DNA from 3 places in the Agrobacterium larrymoorei genome. Region 3 is predicted to be linked to each of the others. Evidence: predicted binding sites of a transcription regulator. Region 3 holds the regulator's gene; each other region holds the start of a gene.
What was found. The regulator LexA, encoded in region 3, represses DNA repair genes until DNA is damaged. The targets are predictions, from matches to a motif close to TGTTCNNNNTGTGTTCNG.
Positions count from the first base shown of each region.

Region 1: the regulator LexA is predicted to act here: its motif matches at 1,817-1,834, upstream of ruvC (crossover junction endodeoxyribonuclease RuvC).
Region 2: the regulator LexA is predicted to act here: its motif matches at 1,709-1,726, upstream of CFBP5473_RS12185 (PA0069 family radical SAM protein).

Region 1 covers NZ_CP039691.1:757,909-762,068, reverse strand. Annotated here, with positions in the region: gene CFBP5473_RS03510 (PIN domain-containing protein) at 1-288, opposite strand, end outside; gene CFBP5473_RS03505 (AbrB/MazE/SpoVT family DNA-binding domain-containing protein) at 285-563, opposite strand; gene ruvA (Holliday junction branch migration protein RuvA) at 618-1,235, opposite strand; gene ruvC (crossover junction endodeoxyribonuclease RuvC) at 1,263-1,775, opposite strand; gene CFBP5473_RS03490 (LLM class flavin-dependent oxidoreductase) at 2,001-3,002, shown strand; gene CFBP5473_RS03485 (DUF3592 domain-containing protein) at 3,123-3,824, opposite strand; gene CFBP5473_RS03480 (YebC/PmpR family DNA-binding transcriptional regulator) at 3,979-4,160, opposite strand, start outside.
Region 2 covers NZ_CP039691.1:2,499,957-2,504,116, forward strand. Annotated here, with positions in the region: gene CFBP5473_RS12170 (4-(cytidine 5'-diphospho)-2-C-methyl-D-erythritol kinase) at 1-465, shown strand, start outside; gene moaB (molybdenum cofactor biosynthesis protein B) at 462-1,001, shown strand; gene CFBP5473_RS12180 (glycosyltransferase family protein) at 1,002-1,520, opposite strand; gene CFBP5473_RS12185 (PA0069 family radical SAM protein) at 1,787-2,944, shown strand; gene CFBP5473_RS12190 (ribonuclease HII) at 3,316-3,975, shown strand.
Region 3 covers NZ_CP039691.1:1,779,794-1,783,953, forward strand. Annotated here, with positions in the region: gene eno (phosphopyruvate hydratase) at 1-856, opposite strand, end outside; gene kdsA (3-deoxy-8-phosphooctulonate synthase) at 1,076-1,924, opposite strand; gene lexA (transcriptional repressor LexA) at 2,178-2,903, shown strand; gene CFBP5473_RS08500 (GFA family protein) at 3,355-3,753, opposite strand; gene CFBP5473_RS08505 (glutathione S-transferase family protein) at 3,980-4,160, shown strand, end outside.

The DNA.
Region 1 (4,160 bases), 1.0 Mb from region 3:
GGAATCCCGGCAAATATCAATTGCGTTGCCCACGACTTCATAATCCGGCACCTCGACTTCGCGCCGTTCCAGAATGGCCTGAATAAAATCGAGGACGGCATTCTTGGGATAGCCGTAGAAACGGTCCAACACCCAGGCAGTCTCAAGAATAACCGGCAAGCTCACAATCATGACATCGTGTTCGCCAAATGTCTCGAGAAGACGCTCGACGCGATCGCGCTGGGCTGGATCGTCATCGATTGCGACCCTCAACAGCACGTTCGTATCAAGGCCAAAGCGGCGCTTCATTCATTGATCTCGCTGCGCGAAAGCTTTGAATATTCTTCAGACACGGCATCGCCGACGAGAGAATCGATCTCTTCGATAGCCAATTTACGGCCATTTGGCGGTTTACCGAGAATGCCCGCGAGATCACTGACCGACTTGTTGCGCGGCACCACAATCATTTCACGATGACGTACCCAGACGTAACACTTATCGCCCGGTTTGATCTCCAACTCGTCTCTAACGTTTTTCGGAACAGTCATCTGTCCTTTCGACGTGATGGTTGTCTGAAAACCCATAACGCTAAGCTTTCTTACTTTTTCAAAATCGTAAGGAAAATAACATGGACTGTGCTACCGCGAAAGCTCCTTCAACCCAAGCCGGATGAGCTTGGCACTATCTCCCCCCTCACCGCCATTCTTCAGCGCAGCGGCAACGGCATTCGCCGCCTGATCGCGCGAATAGCCGAGGTTGGTCAGTGCAGAAACGGCATCGGCAACGGGTGCCGGGGCTGCTCCTTCCCCGATTTCCTGCTTCAGGCCGATGGACGCCGTCGCCTCTCCGGCAAAGGCCGGTGCCTTATTGCGCAACTCGGTCACGATACGCACCGCCACCTTCGGCCCAACACCCGGCGCGCGGGAAACGACAACCTTGTCCTGAAGCGCAATGGCGTTGGCGAGTTCGGAAGGCGAAAGCGTGGAAAGCACCGCCAGCGCCACCTTAGAGCCAACGCCCTGCACGCTTTGAAGCAGGTTGAACCATTCCCGCTCCAGCGCGCTCATGAAGCCGAAGAGTTTCAGTTGGTCTTCGCGCACATAGGTCTCGATGAACAGCACCACCGCCTCGCCCGCCGAGCCGAGGCGCGAAAGCGTGCGTGCGGAACAATGCGCCACGTAACAGACGCCGTGCACATCCACGAGAACATAGTCATCGCCGATTTCTTCGATGGTGCCTTTGAGTTTGCCGATCATGGTCCGGTCCGTGGTGAGTTTGAAAAATTAACTTGCGGCCAGAACGCGGCGCATCCGGCCCCCACCACGATTATGAGCGTGGCAGATGGCGATGGCGAGCGCATCGGCGGCATCATTGCCCTTGAATTCAGCCTTCGGCATCAGAATTTTCAGCATCATGTGGATTTGCTGCTTTTCGCCATGCCCCACGCCAATCACCGCCTTCTTCACCGCATTCGGTGCATATTCGGAAACATGCAGCCCGGCGCGCGCAGGCACCAGCATGGCAATGCCACGCGCCTGTCCCAGCTTCAGCGTCGCAACCGCATCCTTATTGACGAAGGTCTGCTCGACCGCTGCCTCATCCGGCTGATAGGCATGCACGATCTCTGCCAACCCGTCATGCAGCTGGCACAGGCGCGAAGCCAAATCCATGTCGCCATCGGACGTGACCGTGCCGGATGCCACGAAACGCAGGCTGTTGCCCAATGTCTCGATAATCCCCCAACCGGTCCGTCTAAGGCCCGGATCAATGCCAATAATTCGAATCGCGTTCTGCATGCGTCACCCTATCCTGCTGGGCGAAAACCTGCCAGCGATAAGTGAACAAAACGACAACATCCGTGTATTTGATAGAGGAAAACCGTCTTCGCGCAGCCTAAATACAGCGTCTCGCCCTAACTCCAATTTTTTTGATGCATCAATCAATTCGACGCGATTGCTATCGCATATTTCGCACTGCACCCTACATTACAATCAAGTAACGAATACCGACAGGAGTGCCGGATGATCCCCTTTTCCATTCTCGATCTCTCCCCCATTGGCGATGGAGAGACCGCCGGTCATGCCCTCGAAAACTCCAGACGCATGGCAATCAAGGCCGAAGAGCAAGGCTATAAACGCATCTGGCTTGCCGAACATCACGGCATGCCGGGCATAGCCAGTGCCGCAACCTCCATCGTGATCGCCCATGTTGGTGCTGCAACCTCGCGCATCCGCGTCGGCTCCGGCGGCGTCATGCTGCCCAACCACTCGCCGCTGGTCATCGCCGAACAGTTCGGCACGCTCGCTGCCCTCTTGCCGGGCCGCGTCGATCTTGGCCTCGGTCGCGCACCGGGCACGGATATGCGCACGGCGCGCGCGCTTCGCCGAAACCTCGATGCCGGCGCGGAAAATTTCCCGCACGACATCATGGAACTGCAACGCTATCTCGGCGCACCGGAACCGGATCAGGCGATCCTCTCCGTTCCCGGCGTCAATTCCAACGTGCCGATCTGGCTACTCGGCTCCAGCGTCTACAGCGCGCACCTAGCTGCGGCACTTGGCCTGCCCTATTCCTTCGCCTCGCATTTTGCGCCGGATATGCTGATGGAAGCCATCGAGATCTACCGCGCCCGCTTCCAGCCATCGGCAACACTGGATGAACCCTATGTCATGGTCGGCGTCATGGGCGTAGGCGCAGATACGGATGAGGAAGCCCAGCACCTCTTCACCTCCGCCCAGCAGCAATTTGTAAACCTGCGCAAGAATGTGCGCACACCATTCCCCCGCCCGGTGGAAAGCATGGACGGCTACTGGAACGACATGGAGCGCATCACCGTCGAGCACACCCTGCGCTACGCCGCCGTCGGCTCACACGAAACCATCGACCGTCAGCTGAAGCAGTTCCTGTCGGATACGGGCGCGGACGAACTGATCGTCTCCATGCCTGTCCACGACATCGAAAAGCGCCTGCGTTCGGTGGAGGTATTTGCAGAGGTTCGGGGTGGTTTGAAACAGGCCGCATAGAGGCGACCGATTCCAAGCAGGAAATCAATATTCTATCGATGGACGTTCAGCCCGCACGAGTGACTATCCTGCGGGCATGTCACTGCCGCAAGATAGCTTGTACTCACCGCACACGTGCTATCAAACCTGTTCCGGAACCACATCTGACAGGTCCATGGCGTAACGACTTGGCTTCGCCGGGTCCACCATGACCTTGACTTTACGGCCCTCTAGTTGTGCGCTTGGGTCCACCCAGATCGTATGGCTCTCGTAGCGACGCAACTGTCCCGTCGTGGGGTCCTTGGCCTGCGCCGCCACACGAAACGGGTTCGTCCCGTTGACCGTGATTTTTTGGTCGCGAAAGACCTCAAGAAATTCCGCTTCGACCGGTCGTCCGAAACGAAGCAGACGGGCACGACCGCGTTTCCTGATGGTTGGCACGATAAGGATCGCCACACCTATAGTGGCGATGACGGCACCGAGGCCCGAGAACATGCCCGGCAGAAAATAACGTCCGAAAGCATCATCGATCATCGCATTGGACGGAGATTGCGGATCATAGAGAACATCGACCTCATCTCCGCGCGAAAAGCGCGGCGGATTCGAGCTCATCTTATCTGCCATCTCCTGCTGCTGGCCTTGCGCATCCGTGAAGCGAACAATGGCTGAGTAACTGGTGGAATTGCGCTCCGGCCGCACCATGTCTGTAACCACGCCCTTCGCTTTCAAAGCGCGAGCTGCGAACTGGCTATCGGAATAGTAGATACCCGCACCCACAACCACAAACACCAGGCCAAATACGGCAAAGCCCCAGCCTATCAATTTGATGATCTTCATATCCATAGACCTTTCTAAAGGCGTTCTTCGCGGAACCTCAGAAGGAGTTCTAGCGAGGGACATAAAAAAATCAACCACAGATAGATTTTTTACGGGCACCTTTAAAAAGAAAGGCCCCGCGCACTACTGCGCGAGGCCCTGGAAACTTATATCTACACGGTCAGGCAGAAAGCTTCGCCAGAACCTCTTCCGACACTTCGAAGTTCGAATACACGTTCTGCACGTCGTCATCGTCTTCAAGGTTGTCGATCAGCTTCATCAGCGACTGAGCCTTTTCTTCATCTACCGGAACCGTGTTCTGCGGCTTCCAGATGGACTTGACGCTGTCCGCTTCGCCAAGAA
Region 2 (4,160 bases), 720 kb from region 3:
GCGCTGAAGCTTGGCGCGGATGTTCCGATGTGCCTTGCCAGCACGCCGTTGATTGCGCGTGGCATTGGTGAGGAGCTTACCCTCCTGCCGAATTTTCCGCGGCTTTCGCTCGTACTGGTCAATCCACTACAGGGCGTGTCCACGCCCGCCATTTTCCGGCTGCTGGAAAGCAAGAACAACGCTCCCCTTCCCGCTTTGGCGGATGATGATTGGTTATCGATGCTCGGTGCGCTGAGAAACGATCTCCAGCCCCCAGCGATGCGCCTTTTGCCCCAGATCCAGGACGTTCTTTCTCTGCTCAAGGCAAATGGTGCCGAGTTCGTGCGTATGTCCGGCTCCGGCGCAACATGTTTCGGCCTGTTTCCATCATGGGAGCAAGCGCAGGCAGCAGCCGCTCGACTTCGGGAACAACAGCCGGAATGGTATGTTCAGGAAACGACAACGATAGCGAGGCAAGGATCATGAGCGAAGGCAGACAATTTATCCCGGTCGGCATTGCCGTTCTCACTGTTTCGGACACGCGCAGCCTTGCCGACGATAAATCCGGCGCGACGCTGGTCGCCCGGATCGAAGAGGCGGGCCATCGCCTCGTGGACCGTGCCATCGTGCCGGATGACCGCGATGCGATCCGCGACAAGGTGCATGGCTGGACCCTTTCCGATGAAATCGATGTGGTCATCACCACGGGTGGCACCGGCTTCACGGGTCGCGACGTTACGCCCGAGGCTCTGGAACCCCTGTTCGAAAAGCGCATGGATGGCTTCTCGGAAGTCTTCCACCGCATCTCCTATGACAAGATCGGAACCTCTACGATCCAGTCCCGCGCAACGGCGGGCCTTGCCAATTCGACTTTCATCTTCGTCCTGCCCGGCTCCCCCGGCGCCTGCAAGGATGCCTGGGATGGCATTCTGAAAGGCCAGCTGGATTACCGGCATATGCCTTGCAATTTCGTGGAAATCATGCCGCGTCTGGATGAGCACCTGCGCCGCAACAAAGGCTAATCAGCGAGCAGCCTTCAGCACAGAGGCCGGAATAAGCTCCGCCCCGAGCCTGCGTGGCTTCTGCGACTTCGGAAAATCATCGAGCGCAAGGCCGGAATTCGCAAGATTGAGCGCATCCTGCTTGCGCAATAGCAGCCCATATTCGAGCGCAGGTCCGCGGTGAAAAAGACGCGTGAGCAGCGACGGCCTGTAATGCCGCGAAGGCGCAAATTGCGCCGGGCTCCTGTTCAGCGCCACATATTCCAGAATTTCTTCGATCCAACCGCCCTGCGGGCGGCTGCCGGGTTCGACCAGCAAAAGCCAGTCGCCGCGTGCCGATTCGATGATCTCGCTCACATTCCAGCTTTCATGAAAACGGCAACCCGCCGCCTCCGCTACACGGGCCGAACCATCCTGCGATGCATGGTCGAGAATGATGACATCGCTGACCAAACCTTCCACCGCGCCCGAGACCAGCGCAGACAGCGTGTGCGCGAGTTCCGATTCGTGATTTCGGCTTTCCATGATGACTGTCAGCATATCTTGTCAGCTTGTCGTTCGTCCCAACCGTGAAGAGATAGGCGTTCGGCACCTGCAACATCTCATCGATAAAATTCCTACATCATTGATCGCAAAAGCCAAATCGATTTTCCCGATTGCCCGTGCATAGAGTTAAGAAGTTGGCTTTGCGGGCCGCAATTTGATCGACACGCGAATGACATTCATTTTGTTCTTGTAATGTTCTCGTTTTCACGGTAGGAATTTCTTCATCCAACTCGCTGGCATCTGCCGGTCAGGAGCATCAGATGAGACAACATGTTCTTACAGGGCAGGCTGCCTATCAGCCGAGCCATAAGCCGGATATTGCCAACGCACTGGCCGATGCCTCTGGCCTGCGGATCGAGATCGACCGCCGTCGTGGCCGGGGTGCTGGCATCAATCCGGGTGGGCGCTTCGAGACGTTGCAGCATGAAGCCTTTGAAGATGGCTGGGATATTATCGAGGAATTGCCGGAGTTCAAGACGGATGTGCAGGTGGAAAAGCCTCGCACCATCATCACTCGCAACGAATCGCCCGACATTCCTTTCGATCGCTCCATAAATCCCTATCGCGGCTGCGAACATGGCTGCATCTATTGCTTCGCCCGGCCTACCCACAGCTATATGGGGCTTTCGGCGGGCCTTGATTTCGAGGCCAAGCTGTTTGCCAAGCCTGACGCGGCCAAGCTGCTGGAGCGTGAACTGGCAAAGCCCGGTTACAAGGCACGCGTCATCGCCATCGGTACCAATACCGACCCCTATCAGCCCATCGAGAAGGAATGGCGGATCATGCGCCAGATTCTCGAAGTGCTGGCCAAGGCGGAGCATCCTGTCGCCATCGTTACCAAGTCGGCCCTGATCACGCGTGATATCGATATTCTTGCGCCTATGGCGAAGAAGGGGCTGGTCAAGGTTGGCATATCGGTGACGACGCTGGATCGGAAGCTCGCCCGCAGCATGGAGCCGCGCGCATCCACGCCATCCAAACGGCTGGACGCGATCAAACAATTGACGGAAGCGGGCATTCCTGTTGCCGTCATGATGGCGCCCGTCATCCCGGCGCTGAACGACCATGAGATCGAACGCGTACTGGATGCCGGGAAGGCTGCGGGTGCGACGGAAGCATCCTATGTGCTGCTGCGGTTGCCGCTTGAAGTGAGCCCGCTGTTTCGGGACTGGCTGCTGCGCAATTACCCGGACCGCTATCGCCACGTCATGTCGCTCGTGCGTTCCATGCGGGATGGCAAGGATTACGATGCTGAATTCGGCAAGCGCATGAAGGGCGCAGGCCCCTACGCATGGCAGATCGGTCGTCGCTTCGAAATGGCAACGAAACGGCTCGGTCTCATCCGCCGCGGCATCCAGTTGCGGGACGATCTCTTCGTTGCGCCCGGCGGTGCTGGCGTTCAGCTTTCGCTGCTTTAGGCATGGTGTGCAAACTGTGCAGCGGCTTTGCTTAGAATGCGCAAAACCGGAACTTGAAGCATTCATATGAGCGCGAGACCTGTGTTGCGCTTTAGATGAATATCTTGCGTGGGGATGCTGCTCGCACCGTCCGCTCATAGAACGGTAACGCCGCCGTTTTTGTATTGAAAGAATGTCCGGTGCGCTTCCCTGACGCACCGGCGTTGCCCCCGGTACCGCCGCCTCGCGTGCGATCGTCGTTTCCCCGCCGCCTATGGGAAAATGACCATGGCTCTGGTCAGCCATAGATGACAACCACGCCCCTATGGGTTGTCGTCATCGCCGCAACCGGGGGCTTGCGGGAGATCGGGTGTCTGTGCGAGTTTCGCCGCATGAAACGACGTACAGCATCCGATTCTCCTTCCCTGTTCGACCTTGCTCCGGCAGCACCGGATTTCAGCATGGAGCTTGAGGCACGCAAGCGCGGGCTCTGGCCCGTTGCAGGAACGGATGAAGCGGGGCGCGGCCCCTTGGCCGGTCCCGTCGTCGCAGCTGCTGTTATTCTCGACCCCGACAATATTCCGCCGGGGCTGGATGATTCCAAAAAGCTGACGAAGGCGAAGCGGGAGGCGCTGTTCGATCTCATCATCGGGAGCTCCTTCGTTTCCGTCGCCTCCTCCGGGCCGGTCCTCATCGACCGCATGAATATTCTGCGCGCCAGTCTCGATGCCATGCGCCGCGCTGTTCTGGGGCTTGAAGTCCCACCTGCCCTTGTTCTTGCCGATGGCCGCGACCAGCCACCCGGAATTTCCTGCGAAGCGAAAGCCGTCATCAAGGGAGACGCCCGCTCCGTCTCCATCGCAGCCGCCTCCATCATCGCAAAGGTCACGCGAGACCGCATGATGGAACGCGCCGGAACAATCCACACCGCCTATGGCTTCGAGCTCCACGCCGGATACGGAACCCCTGTCCACCTCCGCGCCATCGAAGCCCACGGTGCCTGCTCACTGCACCGCATGAGCTTTCGCCCACTCAGGCAGGATGTTGCGTAAAGGGCCATTTCGCTATCGTCCCGCACTTGCTCCATTGCTGTCCGGTTTAAGCTGAGTTGGGAGTTTGAGGCGAAAACAGCTCCCCCACTCGTCACCCCGGCCTTGAGCCGGGGGCCAGCAGACGCGCGTCTGCGCGTCAAAAAACCTTTCAGACCAAAGACTTGGTCTGGCTGGATCCCGGATCA
Region 3 (4,160 bases):
CGTCTTCGATGGAGATGATCGGGTACTTGCCCGCGAGTTCAGCAAGGTAATCGGCCATTGCTTCCGGCTCCAGCGTGCGGCCTTCGCCTTCCATCTCGTACTTGCCGTTCTTGAAGAACTCGGTGGATGCGCAGTCGAGAGCGAGTGCAATATCTTCACCCGGCTTGTAGCCAGCCTTTTCGATTGACCGCATCACGAAATCGAGTGCGTCCGGCGCGCTCTTCAGGCCAGGCGCGAAGCCGCCTTCGTCACCAACATTGGTGTTGTGGCCCTGTGCTGCCAGTTCCTTTTTCAGAACGTGGAAAATTTCCGCACCGATACGCACGGCGTCACGGATGCTTTCCGCGCCAACCGGCATGATCATGAATTCCTGGAAGTCGATCGGGTTATCGGCATGCGCGCCGCCATTGATGATGTTCATCATCGGAACGGGCAGCAGATGCGCGTTCGGGCCGCCGACGTAGCGGTAAAGCGGCAGGCCTGTCGTTTCGGCAGCAGCCTTGGCAACAGCGAGCGAAACGCCGAGAATGGCGTTCGCGCCGAGGCGAGACTTGTTCGGCGTACCATCGAGCGCGATCAGCGTCTGGTCGATATGGATTTGGCTTTCGGCATCGAAACCGCCGAGCGCATCGAAGATTTCCGTGTTGACGGCTTCAACGGCCTTTTCAACGCCCTTACCGAGATAGCGCTTGCCGCCATCGCGCAGCTCGACTGCCTCGTGGGCACCGGTGGAAGCGCCCGATGGAACGGCGGCGCGGCCGAAGGAACCGTCTTCGAGGTACACGTCCACTTCAACGGTGGGGTTGCCGCGGCTGTCGAGGATTTCGCGTGCGATGATATCGGTAATGGCTGTCATGGTCTCTCCCTTGGGACTGGAACAGATGGTTTCAGTCGCTTGTCTTAGAGCGCATCGGCAAGGCTGTGAAGCCGTTTTCAGCGAAGATGCGCAGTAGAACGATACTTAACGACGACTCGGATGTAATTGCCTTTTCGCTGTAGACGAAGCGTAAGAAATTACAATGACGACGCCCCATGCGAGGCGTCCGCCACCTTATAAAAATCGATTAGGACGAAATCAGGCCGCCTTGGAAATCGCATCGAAGGCCAAAAGTTTTTCCAGAAGCTTCGGCATGTCCTTAAGGTGAACCATGTTCGGGCCATCGGAAGGCGCATTGTCGGGATCTTCATGCGTCTCGACGAACAGCCCCGCGATGCCAACTGCAACAGCGGCGCGCGAAAGCGTTTCAACGAACTCACGCTGCCCGCCTGTGGAACCACCCTGCCCACCCGGCTGCTGAACGGAATGCGTTGCATCGAACACCACAGGTGCGCCGAGCGATGCCATGATCGGAAGCGAACGCATGTCGGAAACCAGTGTGTTATAGCCGAAGGAAGCGCCGCGTTCGCATAACAGCACATTCGGGTTGCCGCTTTCATTCAGCTTGGCCAGCACATTCTTCATGTCCCAGGGCGCAAGAAACTGGCCCTTCTTGACGTTGATTACGCGACCAGTCTTGGCGGCAGCAACAAGAAGGTCCGTCTGGCGGCTGAGGAACGCGGGAATCTGGAGAATATCGACCGTCTGCGCAACGACGGCGCACTGTTCTTCGGTGTGGATATCCGTCAAAACAGGAAAGCCGAATTCCTTTTTCAGATCGGCAAAAATCTCCATGGCGTTATCGAGACCGATGCCGCGCTTGCCGGACAGGGATGTCCTGTTGGCCTTATCGAACGAGGACTTGTACACAAGGCCGACGCCGAGCTTCGCGCAAAGCTCTTTCAACGTTCCCGCAATCATGAAGGCATGATCCCGGCTCTCCATCTGGCAAGGCCCGGCAATCAGCGAAAAGCGCTCGGTATTGCAAAACGATACGGCGCCCGCACCTTCACCGGCCACCACTTTAAGATTGTTCTTCGCAGTCATCGTCTTCCTCACAATTCCAGAGTAGCGCCCGTTTTTAAGAGCATCCGGCGAGGCCGGTTCGTTGTGCGCACGCCATATCAGCAAGGGCCTTCGGTGTCATCAGCCAATGCGCCTGGTTGCTTTTCACGAAGAAAATTTCACAACCTGAGACTTAGCGAAATTTTAAGGGATTGCAGAACACATATGGAACATATAGTGTTCGTTCTGTATTTGTTTCGCGAATCTTCGCCACACAGTCCAAGGGTGTTTCTTCATGCTCACGCGCAAACAGCAGGAACTGCTTCTCTTCATTCATGAGCGAATGAAGGAATCCGGCGTGCCTCCATCTTTCGATGAGATGAAGGATGCACTCGACCTGGCTTCAAAATCCGGCATCCACCGGCTGATCACTGCTTTGGAAGAACGCGGTTTCATCCGCCGGCTTCCCAATCGCGCCAGAGCGCTGGAAGTCATCAAGCTGCCGGAGGCTTATACGCCTCCTTCGCAGAAACCCCAGCGCGGCTTTTCGCCAAGCGTTATCGAAGGCAGTCTCGGCAAGCCGAAAGCGCCAGAGCCAGCGCCTGCGCCCAAACCCGCAAATGATGCGCTTTCCGGTGCCGTAACAGTTCCCGTCATGGGCCGGATTGCCGCAGGTGTGCCGATTTCCGCAATTCAGAACAATACGCATGACGTTGCCGTACCGATGGACATGCTAGGCAGCGGCGAGCATTACGCCCTCGAGGTCAAGGGTGACTCGATGATCGAGGCAGGGATTTTCGACGGCGACACCGTCATTATCCGCAATGGCAGCACCGCAAGCCCCGGTGATATTATCGTTGCGCTCGTGGATGACGAAGAAGCAACCCTCAAGCGCTTCCGCCGCAAAGGCGCGTCGATCGCTCTCGAGGCGGCCAACCCGGCTTACGAAACCAGAATTTTCGGACCTGACCGGGTGAAGATTCAGGGCAAGCTGGTTGGTCTCATCCGGCGCTATCATTGAGTTGAGGCGCGACAGGCTTGTGCTTGGAACATCTAACTGAAGGTGCGTAGTTGCTTCTTCAGTAAGCCCTATATTCCGGCGACGCTGTGAGATATTTCCGGGCGTGGTGGTTGTGCGTTCTTCACGGCGCTGGAAAGACCGGACACATTGGTTACAGATGTTCGGAGATTCCTGAGAGTGCGTTTTAGCTTTCGAGGGCGATCTGCGACATACTTGGCACCAAAGAATTCGCCGTTGAGATTGGCGCAGTGTTGATGGAACGAATGGTAAGAGGGTCGCTTCCAGAGCGCTTGGTACCAGCCAAATATTGTCCTCGAAGCTCATCTGCTTGTTAGCGAGTCGAGAAGGGGTGCAGAAAGTTTTGGTGAAGCGCCGAGCATGATTGATAAAATCAGCCCGAGCGACGTATCGTTAGTTAAGTGCATCGCGCCCCGCTGGGACGCGCCTTCTTTCAGCGCCCCTGCTCTTCCCGGCTTTCTGCTTCACGATTCCGGTCATATTGCTTCATCATCGGAAAATCCGGCAACCACGCCTCGCGACGGATTGTCCATAACTCATATGTCGGTTCGAACTGATTGGTGGAATCGAAAGAGCCAATATTGAGTTCGATTTCATCATCGCTTTTGCCGAAAACGGGAGAGCCGCAATTCTGGCAAAAGAAGCGTCCGTTATAGCTGCCAGTTTCGCCTTCGATCCGTACCGCGTCTTCCGGAAAAATCGCCGATGCGTGAAAGAGTGCGCCGTGATGTTTGCGGCAATCCATGCAATGGCAGATTCCAACACGATATGGTTCGCCCGATACGGAGAATTTTACTTTGCCGCAGAAGCAGCCTCCGGTTCTGGTTTCCATGCGTGGTCCTCCTTGTTCGGTTACACAGCCAAACCAAACAATTTTCAGGCAAAGAGGTTCGATAATTAATTTAGCCTGACCAGGCCTATGGGTCTTGCTGACAAGAAAACTCAATCATCAAATAGTTTGAAGACACTCATCGCTAAAGACGCCTGTATTGCCTGTCGCTGGTGCGTTACGAAGCTCAAGACATGCTATCTGTAATCGATACTAGAGGGGTCCCGCGATGTACGATCTTTATATAGCCAACAAGAACTATTCGTCATGGTCGCTTCGGCCCTGGGCGCTGATGCAGACCTTGAATATTCCATTCAACGAAAAGCTGGCTCCCTTCAACGATCCCGACCCTAAGAACGACTTCACTTGGTTCTCGCCCACCGGCAAAGTTCCGTGCCTGATCGATGGCG